DNA from 2 places in the Mesorhizobium sp. M0563 genome. Region 1 is predicted to be linked to the other one. Evidence: riboswitches for the same ligand, from Rfam matches in the RefSeq annotation. Region 1 holds a riboswitch; the other holds the start of a gene.
The links. Region 1 has a riboswitch for glycine ahead of gcvT (glycine cleavage system aminomethyltransferase GcvT). Riboswitches for the same ligand answer to the same signal wherever they lie in the genome.
Positions count from the first base shown of each region.

Region 2: another riboswitch for glycine. It lies ahead of NKI50_RS28990 (D-amino acid dehydrogenase); the one in region 1 lies ahead of gcvT (glycine cleavage system aminomethyltransferase GcvT).

Region 1 covers NZ_JAMYQV010000001.1:481,166-488,872, reverse strand. Annotated here, with positions in the region: gene NKI50_RS02390 (YaiI/YqxD family protein) at 30-497, shown strand; gene NKI50_RS02385 (DUF1345 domain-containing protein) at 502-1,179, shown strand; gene NKI50_RS02380 (cytochrome b/b6 domain-containing protein) at 1,281-2,159, shown strand; gene NKI50_RS02375 (molybdopterin-binding protein) at 2,161-2,970, shown strand; gene NKI50_RS02370 (DUF3011 domain-containing protein) at 2,994-3,596, opposite strand; gene NKI50_RS02365 (transporter substrate-binding domain-containing protein) at 3,683-4,513, shown strand; gene NKI50_RS02360 (hypothetical protein) at 4,526-5,524, opposite strand; glycine riboswitch at 5,728-5,814, shown strand; gene gcvT (glycine cleavage system aminomethyltransferase GcvT) at 5,963-7,063, shown strand; gene gcvH (glycine cleavage system protein GcvH) at 7,069-7,437, shown strand; gene gcvP (aminomethyl-transferring glycine dehydrogenase) at 7,454-7,707, shown strand, end outside.
Region 2 covers NZ_JAMYQV010000035.1:253-7,959, forward strand. Annotated here, with positions in the region: partial or broken gene NKI50_RS28975 (aminotransferase class I/II-fold pyridoxal phosphate-dependent enzyme) at 1-259, opposite strand, end outside; gene NKI50_RS28980 (aminotransferase class IV) at 327-1,286, opposite strand; gene NKI50_RS28985 (Lrp/AsnC family transcriptional regulator) at 1,616-2,071, opposite strand; glycine riboswitch at 2,606-2,696, shown strand; gene NKI50_RS28990 (D-amino acid dehydrogenase) at 2,835-4,076, shown strand; gene NKI50_RS28995 (malate synthase G) at 4,161-6,296, shown strand; partial or broken gene NKI50_RS29000 (GlcG/HbpS family heme-binding protein) at 6,305-6,734, shown strand; gene NKI50_RS29005 (Lrp/AsnC family transcriptional regulator) at 7,197-7,379, shown strand; gene NKI50_RS29010 (Lrp/AsnC ligand binding domain-containing protein) at 7,415-7,648, shown strand.

The DNA of each region.
Region 1 (7,707 bases):
CGCCCGGCTCTTTCACATTTGGAACAACGATGCCCGCACCCGCTATTCTCGTCGATGCCGATGCCTGCCCAGTGAAGGCCGAGGTCGAAAAGGTTGCCGAGCGGCACGGCATCGTCGTCACCTTCGTCTCCAATGGCGGCTTGCGTCCATCGCGCGATCCGATGATCCGCAATGTCGTCGTCTCCAAGAGCGCCGACGCCGCCGACGACTGGATCGTCGAAAATGCCCGGCCCAACGACATCGTGGTGACCGCCGACATCCCGCTTGCCGCGCGCGCGGTGGCACTTGGCGCCCATGTACTCGGCCCGACCGGGCGCCCGTTTACGCCGGAGACGATCGGCATGGCGGTGGCGATGCGCGACCTCAAGCAGCACCTGCGCGAGACCGGCGAAAGCAAGGGCTACAATTCGAGCTTCGCGCCGCAGGATCGCTCGCGGTTTCTCGGCGAACTTGACCGCATCTTGCGGCGAGCGCTGAAATCCGCCTCAGCGGACTGAAACCATGACGACCGGTACCCCCACCAAGATGCCCATGCAACGCCACACGCCGTTCGCGCTGTCGGCCTGCATCGGCGTGGCAGCCTTCGCCGCAGCGCTGATCTGGCGTGCGCCGCTTGCCTATTCGATCGGCGCCAATGTGTTCTTTGCCGCCTATCTCTGTCTTGTCGTCGCTCACATGCCGCGGCTTACTGGCAGCTATCTGCGCAAGAATGCAGGCGACACGGACCTGCCGGTGCTGGCCATCTTCGCGGTCACGCTGGTTGTGGTCGCAATTGCCATCATCTCGTTGTTTCAATTGATCAACAGGGAGAAGAGCGCGGATCCCGTCGAGCTTACGGTGGCGTTGTTGTCTATCCCGCTTGGCTGGTTGACCATCCATGCGATGGCGGCACTTCACTACGCACATCTCTATTGGTTGGACGGCGACGCGATGGATGGCGACACCAAAAAGAAAATTCCGGTCGGCGGCCTCGACTTCCCGGGCGGCAAACGGCCGGAAGGCTCGGATTTCCTCTATTTTGCGACAGTGATCGGCATGACGGCGCAAACTGCCGACACCAACATCACAACCTCGCAAATGCGCCGTGTCGTGCTTGTGCATTCGATCCTGTCGTTCTTCTTCAACACGGTGACCGTGGCAGCCGCGGTCAACCTCGCAGTCAGCCTCGGCAGTCCGTAATAAATCCGGGATCGGGTGAAACATCGCTTAAGCTGGCGACGTATTGGGAGGAGAAGAGATCTGACAGGCCGCGGCGAACGTGCGGCCGGAGGGAACAACAGATGGAATCGCTGGCCAGAAACCAAGCCGCCGAAGCAGATACCGCCGCGCCGAGCGATGCGACGCTGATCTATCGGCAGTCGCGCTGGACGCGGCTGACGCATTGGCTATGGGCGATCGCGCTGTTCTTCATGCTGCTTTCCGGTCTGCAAATATTTAACGCCCGCCCACAGCTCTACATCGGCAAGGAGTCGGGCTTTGGCTATAACAACACCATCTTCGCCATCGGCGCCGAGAACACGGTGACCGGCCCGCGCGGCTACACCGAGATCTTCGGCAAGCGCTTCGATACCACCGGCGTGCTCGGCTGGTCGGGTCCGGCCGGCCAGGAGACCTCCCGCGCCTTCCCGTCCTGGGCGACGATCCCTTCCTACTACGATCTCGGCACCGCGCGCGTCGTTCATTTCTTCTTCGCCTGGGTGCTGACCACCACGCTGCTGGTCTGGCTGGTCGCCAGTCTGATCAACGGCCATTTGCGGCGCGATCTTGCCCCGCGCCTCGATGATTTCAGGCGGCTGCCGCGAGACATTGTCGACCACGCAAGGTTCAGGTTCCACCACACGCGCGAATACAACACGTTGCAGAAGATGGCCTATGGCGGCGTGCTGTTCGTGCTGCTGCCGCTGATGATCATCACCGGCCTGGCCATGTCGCCGAGCATGAACTCGGTGCTGCCATTCCTGAACGACCTGCTCGGTGGCCGGCAGACGGCACGTACCATCCACTTCACGGTGATGCTGCTGCTCGTCGCCTTCTTCGTCATCCACATCCTGATGATCCTGGCCGCCGGCCCGATCAACGAGCTGCGTTCGATTATCACCGGCTGGTATCGAACCGACCCGCCGGCGAATGGCGACAAAGCACCCGAGAGGAGCGCCTGACATGGCGAAATTCGAGATCAGCCCCAAGCTACAGATAAGCCGAAGAAAGTTCCTGACCTCGGCCAGCTTGGGCCTTTCCGGCATCATGCTTTCGGGCTGCGATGCCTTCGACAGCCAGCTTGGCGTCGGCGACGGCCTGCGCAGTTTCCTCGAAAGCGCCAATGGCCTGACCTGGCGGGCGCAGCGGCTGCTTGCCGGCCGTGACGCGCTGGCGCCGGAGTTCACCGAGGCCGACATTCGCCAGCCGCAGCGGCCGAACGGCGTCACAGCGCCCGACGACGATTTCTACAAGGGCCTGCTCGCCAACGATTTCGCCGACTGGCGGCTGGAGGTTTCCGGCCTCGTCGAAAAACCGCTGTCGCTGAGCCGCGACCAACTGATGAACATGCCGAGCCGCACCCAGATCACCCGCCACGACTGCGTCGAGGGCTGGAGCTGCATTGCCAAATGGACCGGCACGCCGCTGTCGCTGGTGCTCGACCAGGCGGTGGTCAAGCCGCAGGCGCGCTACGTCATGTTCCACTGCCTCGATACGATCGACCGCAGCCTTGCCGGCGATATCAAATATTACGGCTCGATCGACCTGATCGATGCCCGTCATCCGCAAACGATCCTTGCCTATGGCCTCAACGGCAAGCCGTTGCCGGTCGAGAACGGCGCGCCGCTGCGCGTCCGCGTCGAGCGCCAGCTCGGCTACAAAATGCCGAAATACCTCACCAAGATCGAGCTGGTCGACGGCTTCGCCAATGTCGGCGGCGGCAGAGGCGGCTATTGGGAGGACAATGGCTACGACTGGTACGGCGGCATCTGACCGAAACCTGACTTAAGCCTCATCTAACTGTCGTCGTCGCTGTCGTCGCCGTCGCTGCGCAGGGCCGGATTCAGATCAGGATTGTCGTCAGGGGTAACAAGCTTCCCCAGCCCGTGCGGTCCTTGGTAGTTGCCGTGGGTATCGAAGTTGGGATTGCCCTGATTGTCGAATTGCGGCGTCGGATCGATCGATTGGTCGTAACGGCGCGGGCGCGGCTTCGGATAGTAATTGTCGGAATGATGGCGGTGCGAATTGCCGTCGTCGAGAATGGCGCCTACCACGCCGCCGACGATAATGGCTGCAGCGACGTCGCCAGCAGAGGGATTGCGGTTGGGGCCGGCGACTGCGAATTCGGCCGAGCAACCATTGTCGACCCAGATGCCGCCGCCGTCATAGCCCCAGCTTCTACCATATACGCAACGCGCCTTCGAAAGCCTGGAGGTCAACTGCACGCCACGTCGCGTATCGATCCCGCAATAGGAATAGCGGTAATCGGCGCTGGAGCAGACCATGCGTTTTGCCCCCGCAGCCTGCGCTGCCGCCGGCAGCAACGAAAGCTTCGCCGGGTTGCCCAGGATGCAAACCAGGAACATCATCGAACTGCTAACCGCCATCCGTGCCGACATCGCAACTCTCCATCAGGGTCCGCTATCGACAGAATGGCACCTCTGTGTAAATCTGACAACCGGACGGGCTCAGCGAGGTTATATTAATGCGCGCTAAGATGATCGCCACAACTATACTTGCCCTTTCTGCCTGGTTGGCTTTGTCGCTGCTGCCAGCCCGGGCGGATGACAGCCTCAAGCGCATCATCGACCAGAAGACACTGACGGTCGGCGTGGCGCTCAACCCGCCATGGATCCTCAAGAAGGCCGACGGGAAGTTCGCCGGCTATGATGTCGACCTGACCAATGCGCTGGCGTCTGATCTCGGCGTCGACCTGAAGCTGGTCGAGGTGCATTGGAACGACCTCAAGACACGACTGCTCAAGGGTGATTTCGACATGATCGCGGCGGGCTACGCCAGCACGCCGGAACGCGCACGCGAGGTGGTGTTCTCCAACCAGACCGGTACCGCCGATATCCGCATGGTTGCGACGATCGCCAGCCTTGGGAAAAGGCCGGGAAAGGCAGTAGCGGCGCCGGGATACAAGATCGCCGTGTTGTCCAATTCCACCGATGAAGCCGCCGCGAAGGAAGCTTTTCCTAAGGCGACCATCCTGTCTTTCGACAATACCTCAGATGTTTTCGCCGCGATCATCGGCGGCGACGCACAGGCGATGGTCGCCACATCGCCAACGCCGCAAATGGCCGCCAGGCTCTATGACGCGAAATTGAAAATGGTGGGCGGTCCGCTGTTGCGGACGCCGGAGGCGTTTGCCATGCGGCCGGACGATGTCCGCCTCATCCAATACGTCAACAACTGGATCGGCGCGCGTACCGCTGACGGCACCATAGGCGGCGTGCGCCGCTACTGGTTCGGCAGCTTCAAATGGATGTCGCGGTTCGACACCGGCGCCAAGCCGGAACCTGCCAAGCAATAGGTTGGCGACCTGTTATGCGACCTTGTCGATCAGCGGCTTGAGCGCCGGGTGGATTTCCGGCGAGGCGTGCTTGATCAGCGTCAGCAACGCACGCTCGTTCTCCTGCAGCGGCCGGTCGCCGATGTGTTCAGCCAGCCATTTCGCCTCGCCGGCATCGACCGTCTCGGCGCGGCGGGCCAGAGCCTCGGCTGCGTTGTTCCTCGATTCCCATTCGGCCTCGACGTCGCCCGGTGAACGATAGGCCTCCATAATGCCGGACAGGCCACCCGACACCATGCGGCTGAAGAAACCGCCGATCTCCGGATCGGCCTGCTCGAAAAAAGCATCCCGGCGCAGCGCCACATCGCGCACCGGCGCTTCGTAGCCGGCCGAACACATGACGAAATTGGCGATCGCCTTGACGAACAGATCGTTCCACGACGGATCATTGTCGCCCGCCACTGTCCGCTCGTTGATCTTGAACAGCACCTCGGCCTCGGCGCGGCTGATGGCGATGTTGCCATCGCCGCCATAGGCGTAAAGGATGCGGCGCAACAGCTCGACCTCAGCCTTGGCTATCGACCCAGGGATAAGCCTGCCGCCGGTCGTCAGCGGCCCCTTGCCATCCACGACCGCATGAGCGACCTGCTCCAGCGCATAGCCGGAAAGCGTGCTCGGCGATGATTTGGCAACTTCCAGCACGTGCACTAGCAGCTCGAGTTCGGTTCGGCTGTCAACCATGCCGTCGCGCGAAATCGCCCGGATCAGCCAGTCGGCATTGTCCTGGGAAACATAGCCGGCCGGCTGTTCCTGGTGGACGATGAAGTCGGTGACGGCCTCGACGAAAAACTCGAGCCATTCCGCGCATTTGTCCCTCGCCGTCGCGTCGAGCGCAAACAGCGCCTCGGCCTCGCCGCGCGTTACCACGCCGTCGCCGAACACTTCGCCGCGCAGCATGACCACGTCTTCCGCCGTGATCCGATTTTTCGAGGTCAGCCCGGCCACTGGCGCGCTCATGATCAATTCGCCCATTTTGTTCCCCGCCCGCCGCCGGCAATTGCCGGCCCTTATCCGGCATATCAGCAAGGTCTTGAGAAACCGGCAAGCGGCGTGGTTAGCGAAGGCTTGCCTGTAAAGAAGGCCCGCAGAAGACTGCCAGTAAAAATGTCGCTGGCAGGTGACAAGGTGTCGTCCACGGGCTATGGATGACGAGTCGAGGGCTCTTAACCGAGTCCTACCTGTTTGCGGGAGAGAGCAGCGAGAGCTGCCGCCGAAGGGGAAATCGCCCGAAATCTCTCAGGCAAAAGAACCGTAGACGGGAAAGACACTCTGGAAAGTCGGGGCTTGCCCCCGCGCCGAAGGTGTAAGCGCTGCCGACAGAGTTACGGGGCGCGAGTCTCTCAGGCTTCAGACAGAGGGGCACGGACTGGTCGCCATTCGCGACCGCTTGCGTGCGACTCTGGAGATGACATGACGGGCGACGACACCAAACACCTTCCCCTCGAAGATCTGCACATGGCAGCCGGTGCGCGCTTCGGCGCCTTCGCCGGCTGGTCGATGCCGCTGACCTATCCGGCCGGCGTGATGAAGGAGCATCTTCACAGCCGCGAGCATGCCGGCCTGTTCGACATCTCGCACATGAAGCTGTTCGAAATCAGCGGCCCGGGCGCAGCAGCGCTTCTGAACCGCGCCTGCCCGTTCGATGCCGGCGCGCTTCAGGTTTCCCAGTCCAAATACACGTTCTTCCTCAATGAGGCCGCCGGAATACTCGACGATCTGATCGTCACCAAGCTCGGCGTCGAGCGCTTCATGATGGTCGCCAATGCCGGCAACGCCGCCGCCGACGAAAAGCATCTGCGTGAACTTGCCGAGGATTTCGACGTGAAGGTGGACGCGCTCGACCGCGTCTTCCTGGCCATCCAGGGCCCCGAGGCATGGGCTGCCCTTTCCCGCGCCGGCATCGAGACCGGTTCGCTGGTGTTCATGCACGGCATCGAGCCGCGCGAAAACTGGTTCATGAGCCGGTCGGGCTATACCGGCGAAGACGGTTTCGAGATCGGCCTGCCGGAAGCGGACGCGCGAACCCTCGTCACCAGGTTGCTCGAGGACGAGCGAGTGATGTGGATCGGCCTTGCCGCCCGCGACAGCCTGCGGCTCGAAGCAGGACTGTGCCTGCACGGGCTGGACATCACGCCGGAGATCGATCCGGCGAGCGCCGGGCTGATGTGGGCCATCCCCAAGGAGGTTCGCGCCTCTGGCGCGTTCATCGGCGCCGATGCATTGCGCGCCATCCTGGAGCGCGGCCCGGCGCAAAAACGCGTCGGCCTGAAGCCGGACGGCCGCCAGCCGGTGCGCGCCGGTGCTGCCCTTTTCGACGCCGACGGCAACCCTGCCGGCCATGTCACCTCAGGCGGCTTCGGCCCCTCGGCCGGTCATCCGGTGGCAATGGGCTACGTCCGGACGCCGCTTGCCAAGCCCGGCACAAGACTGTTCGCCGATGTCCGCGGGACGAAAATCCCGGTCGACATCCACCCCTTGCCCTTCACGCCCCATCGCTACCGCAAAGGATGATTTCAATGGCAAAGACCTATTTCACCGAAGATCACGAATGGCTTCGCGTCGAGGGCGGCATCGCCACCGTCGGCATCACCGATTACGCGCAGCAGCAGCTCGGTGACCTCGTCTTCGTCGAACTGCCTGAGCCAGGGAAAAAGCTGGCCAAGGGCGATACGGCCGTGGTGGTCGAATCGGTCAAGGCGGCATCGGACGTCTACGCACCGGTCGACGGCGAGATCACCGAAGCCAACACCGCGCTGTCGGCCGATCCTTCGCTCGTCAATTCGGCGGCAACCGGCGACGGCTGGCTGTGGAAGATGAAGCTGGCCAATGAGAGCCAGCTCGACGGCCTCCTCGATGAAGCCGCTTACAAAGCCCATATTGGTTGATAGCAGGACCAGCAAGATGACCGCAGCACCCTACCCCTTCTCGGCTCGCCATATCGGCCCGGGCCTCCAAGACGTCAGAGCCATGCTGGCCACGATCGGCGTTCCCTCGGTCGAGACGCTGATCAGCCAGGCAGTGCCGAAGTCGATCCGGCTCGACCGTCCATTGGCCTTGCCCGCCGCTGCAAGCGAAGCGGAAGCGCTGACCGAGCTCGCGGCGACGATGGCAAAGAACACGGTGCTGAAGAGCTTCATCGGTACCGGCTATCATGG
Region 2 (7,707 bases), on a different contig from region 1:
CTTCCTGCGTGCCGCAGATGAAGCGCACCGATGCCATGCCGTAGCCATACCGGTCGAGCGCCTGCTTGGCCGCCTCGCGCAATTCGGTACTGTCGGCGAGCCCGAGATAGTTGTTGGCGCAGAAATTCAGCACCTTCTCGCCGCCAACCTCGATCTCGGCCGACTGCGTCGAGGCAATTACCCGCTCGGATTTGTAGAGGCCGGCCGACTTCAGGCCGGCAAGCTCATTCGAGAGATGAGAAATGAAAGCGTCGGTCATCGGCAGACTCACGGCAGCACACCCCCTCGCCGCGCGGGGGAAGAAAGCTCGACAATGTGTCGCGGTACTATGCGTAATTTACCGCGGTCGACCATGCCGGATCGGCATGCTTCTCCCAATACAGGTCTGTCAGCTGGCGAGTCAGAGCGCCAACCTTGCCGTCGCCTATAACGGTCTCGTCAATCTTGGACACCGGCATGATCCCGCCCGCTGTAGACGTAATGAAAACCTCGTCGGAGTCCTTCAGTTCGTCGCGATCAACGTCGCCCGCGCTGACGGATAGGCTCAATTCGCCGCATAGATCAAATACGGTCTGGCGGGTAATGCCGGCAAGGACGCCATAAGCCGGTGTCTTCAAGCGGCCGCCCTTCACGGTGAAAACGTTGAAGCCAGGCCCCTCGGCAATGTTGTCGTTGATGTCGACGATCAATGCAGTTTCGGCACCGTAGTCGTATGCATCGAAGAGGCCCTTCACCAAATCGAGCCAGTGATAGTTCTTGATGGTCGGATCGATCGACTTGGGCGGGATCCGTACGGTGTTGCTGATGGCGACATGCAGGCCGCGCTCCAGCTGCTCTTTGTTGGCAACCGACCCGAAAGGCACCGCGAATGCGATGAACCTGTTCTCCGACTGGCGCGGGTCACGGCTAAAGTTCGGCGAGCCGCCTCGCGTACAGATCATTTCGACATAGGCCGACTTGTGCCCGGACAGCGCCACACAGGTCGACAGGATCTTTTCGATCCCACTGCGGTTGTAGGGAAGCTTCATGCGCAGCTTTTCCATTCCGCGGAAGAATCGGTCCATGTGCAGGTCCAGCCTGAAGAACCTCCCATCCCACAAATGAACGGTATCGTAGGTGGCATCGGAATGCAGAAAGCCCCAGTCCAGAACGGACACCTTGGCTTCGGACATTGGAAGGTACTGACCATCCATGAAGGCCACGCCGTGAGGATATTGCCTTTGATCCCGGTGCCGCTGTTTTATGGCAGGGAGAGCCGTTGCAGGTTCGGCTGCAGCAAGTGTCATTCCTGAGTCCTCCAAATCTTGCAGTCCAGGCGCTCCGCACACCCGATTACGATTGACCGCCGCAGAACCGCCCAGCGACTCCACATCCCAGCAATTCAAATGTTGGCGCACCTCTGACCGCAAGCACGCCGCGCGTGCCAAATGTCGTCAGCGCGATCGACTACCACTTGAGCGGGGCGATAAAGCCATTTGTGGCCAGCCGCCGGTCACCCTGTGATCCAATTAGTTTGCAGACTTCGATGCACTGATTGCGATCAAACTGGCCCTCTAGCCGCAACGGACGCTTCAAAATGGGGGCAGGAGTGGCGGAAACGTTCAGCCGTACAACGCTATACTAGCGTCCGGGGCTCGAACTTCACGCGGTCCAGCGCAATCATGCTCTTGAACTTGCGCACATTGGGATTTGTGTAGAGTTTGGTCTTTACAAAAACGTCAAAGGCCTCGACGTCCTCCACTGCTACAATAAGAACGAAGTCAGCATCACCTGTCACCATATAGCATTGGGTGACCTCTTTCGCCGCCCTCATTGCTCGCTTGAAGTCATCGACAAGATCTAAACGCTCGCGATCAAGCTCCACCGTTACGACCACGATCAGCGACTTCCCGAGCGCTTTGGGATCAACCAGGGAGATATCAGCGGTGATAACGCCGTCGGCGCGTAACTTATTCACGCGGCGCATGCATGAGGCAGCAGAGGAGCCCACGAGATCCGCAAGCTCGGCGAACGAAAACCTGTTGTTCTTTTGCAGGACGCCGAGGATCCGCCGGTCAAGGTCATCTATCATCCCGATACCCTAGATGCGAAACCAAGATGTGGCATTAGCGGTCCGAAACGCTCGTTGCAAGATCGGACGCTCAATGAAACGCTACTCCATTCAAAAGGTGCCATCGTTGCAATCATAGCCGATACGCGACCGTTTCTTTTCACCTGAGCGTGAGTTTTGCCTAAACCATTCCAAACTTACGGCGGTCGGCTGGGCGGTATCGGCACTTCGGTTAGGCTGATCGCGGCTGAACCGGCGGCGCTGCGGCGGTTGCGAACAGGGCTAGGAAGTAGGCAAACAAAAGCCTAAGCCAGTTGAGCAAGAGGCAGTTGTAGCCGACGGCGGCGAGCAGCGCATTGACATAAGCGGCTCCGTGGTTCGGGGGCCTGAGAACATGCTCCATGAGATGTTCGAGTGTCCCGCTGGTTGCCGAAGAAACGGGCATCCTCAGTTCACGCGTTTCAGCTTGCTGGCGAAAATGATGGGCCTGTTTCACCATTGAGGGGCAAGCGTGGCTGTAACCATCGTTGGACGGAGCTATAAACGGACTGTTCGATAGGCAGTACGGGAGAGATCGGCACGTTGCCGACACCGACGGAGCAACCCCCCAAGGAAACTCTCAGGTACAAGCGACCGTGCCGCCGAACAATCTGGAGAGAGACGCCAGAGCGTCCACCGAAGGGGAAAGCCGGGCCACCCGGTCAAGCTCTCAGGTACAGTGACAGATTTGGGGAAGAGCCGCGGGCCGACTGGCCTGAACCCATTGTCTTGTCTGGAGAGCGAAATGCCCAAGATTGTTTTGATTGGTGCCGGCATTACCGGCGTGTCGACAGCCTATACCCTTTTGGAACACGGCTATGAGGTCACCGTGCTAGAGCGTCAGCGCTATGCCGCAATGGAGACCTCGTTTGCAAACGGCGGCCAGTTATCAGCGAGCAATGCGGAAGTCTGGAACCACTGGTCGACCATCTTAAAAGGCATCAAGTGGATGGCGAGGCGCGATGCGCCACTCCTCATCAACCCGGCGCCGACATGGCACAAGTATAGCTGGCTTGCGGAATTTGTATCCCATATCGCGAAGTACCGCGAGAATACTGTTGCCACCACCCGTTTGGCTATCGCTGCGCGCAGGCACATGTTTGACATCGCTGAGCGTGAGAGGATCGATTTCGACCACGTTCGTCGCGGGATACTTCATGTCTATTGGGACAAGCCGGGCTTCGACCACGGCACGAAAGTCAACCAACTCCTCATCGAAGGGGGCCTTGACAGGCGGCCGGTCACGGCTGGCGAGATCGCGTCCATTGAGCCGGCCTTGCAGGGCGCTTTCTATGGTGGGTTCTACACACCTTCGGACTCAACAGGTGACATCCACAAGTATACCACCGGCTTGGCCCGCGCATGCGAACGGCGCGGTGGAAGTTTCCACTACGACGCGTCGGTGACAAGAATTGAGCGACGCGGTCGCTTCAGGGTGACGTACTCGAGCCAAGCTGCCCCGGCGCAGGTTATCGAAGCCGACGCGATCGTCGTATGCGCGGGCTCGAACAGCCGTGACTTCGCGGCGATGCTGGGCGATCGTCTCAACATCTATCCTGTCAAGGGCTACTCGATCACGATACAGCTGGGGGACAATGCGGCACAGGAAGCCGCTCCCTGGGTGAGTATCCTCGACGACAGGGCCAAAATCGTGACCAGCCGGCTTGGCGAAGCGCACTTCCGAGTGGCTGGGACCGCAGAGTTCAACGGCCAGAACCGGGACATAAGGGATGACCGGGTAAGACCTCTGGTAGACTGGACGCGGCAACTCTTTCCGGGCGTCAACACGAACCGCATCGTGCCATGGGCGGGCCTCCGTCCTATGATGCCGAACATGATGCCGCGTGTCGGCAAAGGGAAGGCGCCGGGCGTTTACTATAACACCGGCCACGGGCACCTTGGCTGGACACTGTCTGCCGCGACATCAGCGATGTTGGCTGAGGTCGTCGCACAAGATCTTCCTGTCGACAATCGTCTGGTGGTATAGGAGGATAAGGTGGACAACCAGCAGCTAAACGCTGTCCGCATCGAGACTGCCGGGCTGAAAATCGCGCGGGAGCTGCACGACTTCATGCGTGACGAGGCGCTACCGGGCACGGGCATCGGCAATTCAGCCTTCTGGGCGTCTTTCTCATCGATCGTGAACGATCTTACCCCCCGCAACCGCGAGCTGCTGGCGTTCCGCGACGAGATCCAGGAGAAGATCGACCACTGGCATCGCCGCAACGGCCAGCCGGAGGATTTGGCGAAGTACAGGGACTTCCTAACGGAGATTTCCTATCTAGTGCCGGAAGGGCCGGATTTCAGCGTTTCGACGAAGAACGTCGATCCGGAGATCGCAACTGTCGCGGGGCCGCAGCTGGTAGTGCCGGTGATAAATGCGCGCTATGCGCTGAACGCCGCCAATGCGCGCTGGGGCTCACTCTATGATGCGCTTTACGGCACGGACGCCATTCCGGAAGCCGATGGCGCGGAGAAGGGGAGGGGGTACAATGCCGTGCGCGGTGAGAAGGTGATCGCCTGGGCGCGCAAATTCCTCGACGAGAGCGTTCCGCTTGGCGGTGCGAGTTGGAGCGACGTCCAGAAGATCGTGCTGGCGGACGGCGCGCTGGCGCTGACGACGGTCGATGGCAAGGCGGTGAAGCTGAAGAAGCCGGAGCAGTTCGTCGGCTATCTGGGCGAGGCGAACACGCCGACTCACTTCCTGTTGAAGAACAACGGAATCCATATCGAGATCGTCATCGACCCGACGTCGCCGATCGGCAAGGTCGATGACGCCGACATCTCCGACGTGCGTCTGGAATCGGCGATCACCGCGATCATGGACTGCGAGGATTCGGTCGCAGCTGTGGACGCCGAGGACAAGGTCGCGGTCTATCGCAACTGGCTCGGCTTGATGAGGGGCGACCTGACGGAGGAAGTGACCAAGGCGGACCGGACTTTCACGCGCAGCCTGTCGCCGGACATCACCTATACCGCGCCAGACGGCTCGAAGTTCTCGGTTCGCGCCCGCTCGCTGATGCTGGTGCGCAATGTCGGCCACCTGATGACCAATCCGGCCGTGCTCGACCGCGACGGCAACGAGGTGCCCGAAGGCATCATGGACGCGATCATGACGGCGGCGATCGCGCTCCACGATATCGGCAAGAAGGGCGGGCGTCGGGCGAACTCGCCGGCCGGCTCCATGTATGTGGTCAAGCCGAAGATGCATGGGCCGGCGGAAGTTGCCTTCGCGGTGGAGCTATTCAGCCGCCTCGAGCAGGTGCTGGGCATGATGCCCAACACGATTAAGATGGGCATCATGGACGAGGAGCGCCGCACCACGGTGAATCTCAAGGAATGCATCCGCGCCGCGAAGGAGCGCATCGTCTTCATCAATACCGGCTTCCTCGACCGTACTGGCGATGAGATCCACACATCGATGGAAGCGGGGCCGATGATCCGCAAGGCCGACATGAAGCAGTCGGCCTGGATAGGCGCCTATGAGAACTGGAACGTCGATATCGGGCTGGCCTGCGGGCTGGAGGGTCGCGCGCAGATCGGCAAGGGCATGTGGCCGATGCCGGACCTGATGGCGGCGATGCTGGAGCAGAAGATCGGGCATCTTAAGGCCGGCGCCAACACCGCCTGGGTGCCGTCGCCGACGGCCGCAACCCTGCATGCCACGCACTACCACAAGGTCGACGTCCATGCCGTGCAGGAGACGCTGAAGAGCCGGGCGCGCGCGAAGCTTGACGACATCCTCTCCGTGCCGGTCGTGTCGCGTCCGAACTGGACGCCTGACGACATCCGGGAGGAGCTCGACAACAATTGCCAGGGCGTTCTGGGCTATGTCGTGCGCTGGGTCGACCAGGGCGTCGGCTGCTCCAAGGTGCCGGATGTCAACGATGTCGGGCTGATGGAGGACCGGGCCACATGCCGCATCTCCTCGCAGCATGTCGCTAACTGGCTGCATCATCGCGTCTGCACGCGCGACCAGGTCATGGAGACGCTGAAGCGCATGGCAGGCGTCGTCGACCAGCAGAATGCCGGCGATGCGCTCTACCGGCCGATGGCACCGGATTTCGCCAATTCGATCGCGTTCACGGCGGCAACGGATCTGATCTTCACGGGCCACAAGCAGCCGAGCGGGTATACGGAGCCGGTGCTGCATGCCAGGAGGCTGGAATTGAAGGCGAGCCCCAACCGATCCAATCAGTACAAATGACTATGAATATGACTGCGCTTAACCTCGCTAGTGCCAATGCCATGATTGAAGCCGCGCTCTCCAAGGCAAAGTACGAAAGTCTCAAGCCCCTGAGCGTCGCCATCATGGACGCAGGCGGTCATCTGATCGCTTTCCAGAAGCAAGATGGTGCCTCAATGCTGCGCTTCGAGATTGCTGCCGGCAAGGCCTACGGCGCGTTGGCCGTCGGCTTCGGGTCACGCTGGCTCGACAAGGCTGCGGCTGACCGGCCGCACTTCATTGCGGGCTGAATGCAGTGTCGGGCGGCCGGATCGTGCCCGTTCCGGGAGGCGTTCTTGTGCAGCACCCGATGGAACGCTGCTGGGCGCAGTCGGCATCACCGGAGACACCTCCGACAATGACGAGGCCGTGGCCATATCTGCCATCACGGCAGCTAACTTAGTCGCGCAGCCAGCCTAAGGCCTGAGTGCAAGCCTGTTGCTGCGAACTAGACCGCTGTGGTTTGTGTCGACGTAAGCTCGATGCAACAGGAGCCGGGGTCATGAACCATGCAGAGGCCCCGCACCTTTCCTGCGCAACACGATCATCTCCTGCATATTCGCGAGGGGGGTCCACGCTACTCGACGCGGGATCGCCCTGAATCGCTTCGCTCGTCTCCGAAGGTCGATGAAAATCACGGCGGTCCGGCCGCCGACAGTATCGCGCGCACTAGCTTTGACTGGCCAGTTGTTAAGGCCTGTTGCGGTGCGGTTTGGGCTTTGCAGCGCACATTGACGGACTCCTAGGCCGAGGCAGCGGCGAATTCTTGCGGTCGGAAGCGTCAAGATTGTTTTGATTATTTCAATTTTCAGGGCAAGCTGCAATGATTGTGGCGCCACTTCGGGCGATGATTGAAGTTGCAATCATAGCAGACATTATTCCTTGGATGACCTAGCTCGAAGGATCCTTACGGCTCTACAAAAGAACAACCGGCTCTCTTTTGCCGAACTGGCGGAACTGGCCGGTTCTTCGGCAGCGTCATGTATGCGTCGAGTTAACAAGCTCGCGTTCGGATGGTGTGATCCTTGCGGACATCTCGCTGGTGGATGCGAAGGCTTTTGGTAAGTTGCTCACCGTTGTCGTCATGGTAGAGCTCGACCGTGAGCGTCTTGACCTTGTCGATGAGTTCAAGCGCGATGCGCGCGGCCAAAGAGGTTACCCCGTGCTATATGGTTACGGGCGACGCCGATTTCGTGCTGCTCGTCTCCGTTGAGGACGTCGAGGCCTTTGACGTCTTCGTCAAGACAAAGCTCTATACCAACCCCAATGTCCGAAAATTCCGGAGCATGATTTCGCTTGATCGTGTCAAGTTCGAGCCACGCGTTGCGGTGTAGCGTTGGGCGGGTTGCGCTGAAGTCATCACTCCGGGCTCCTTTTTGAAACCGCCATTGCG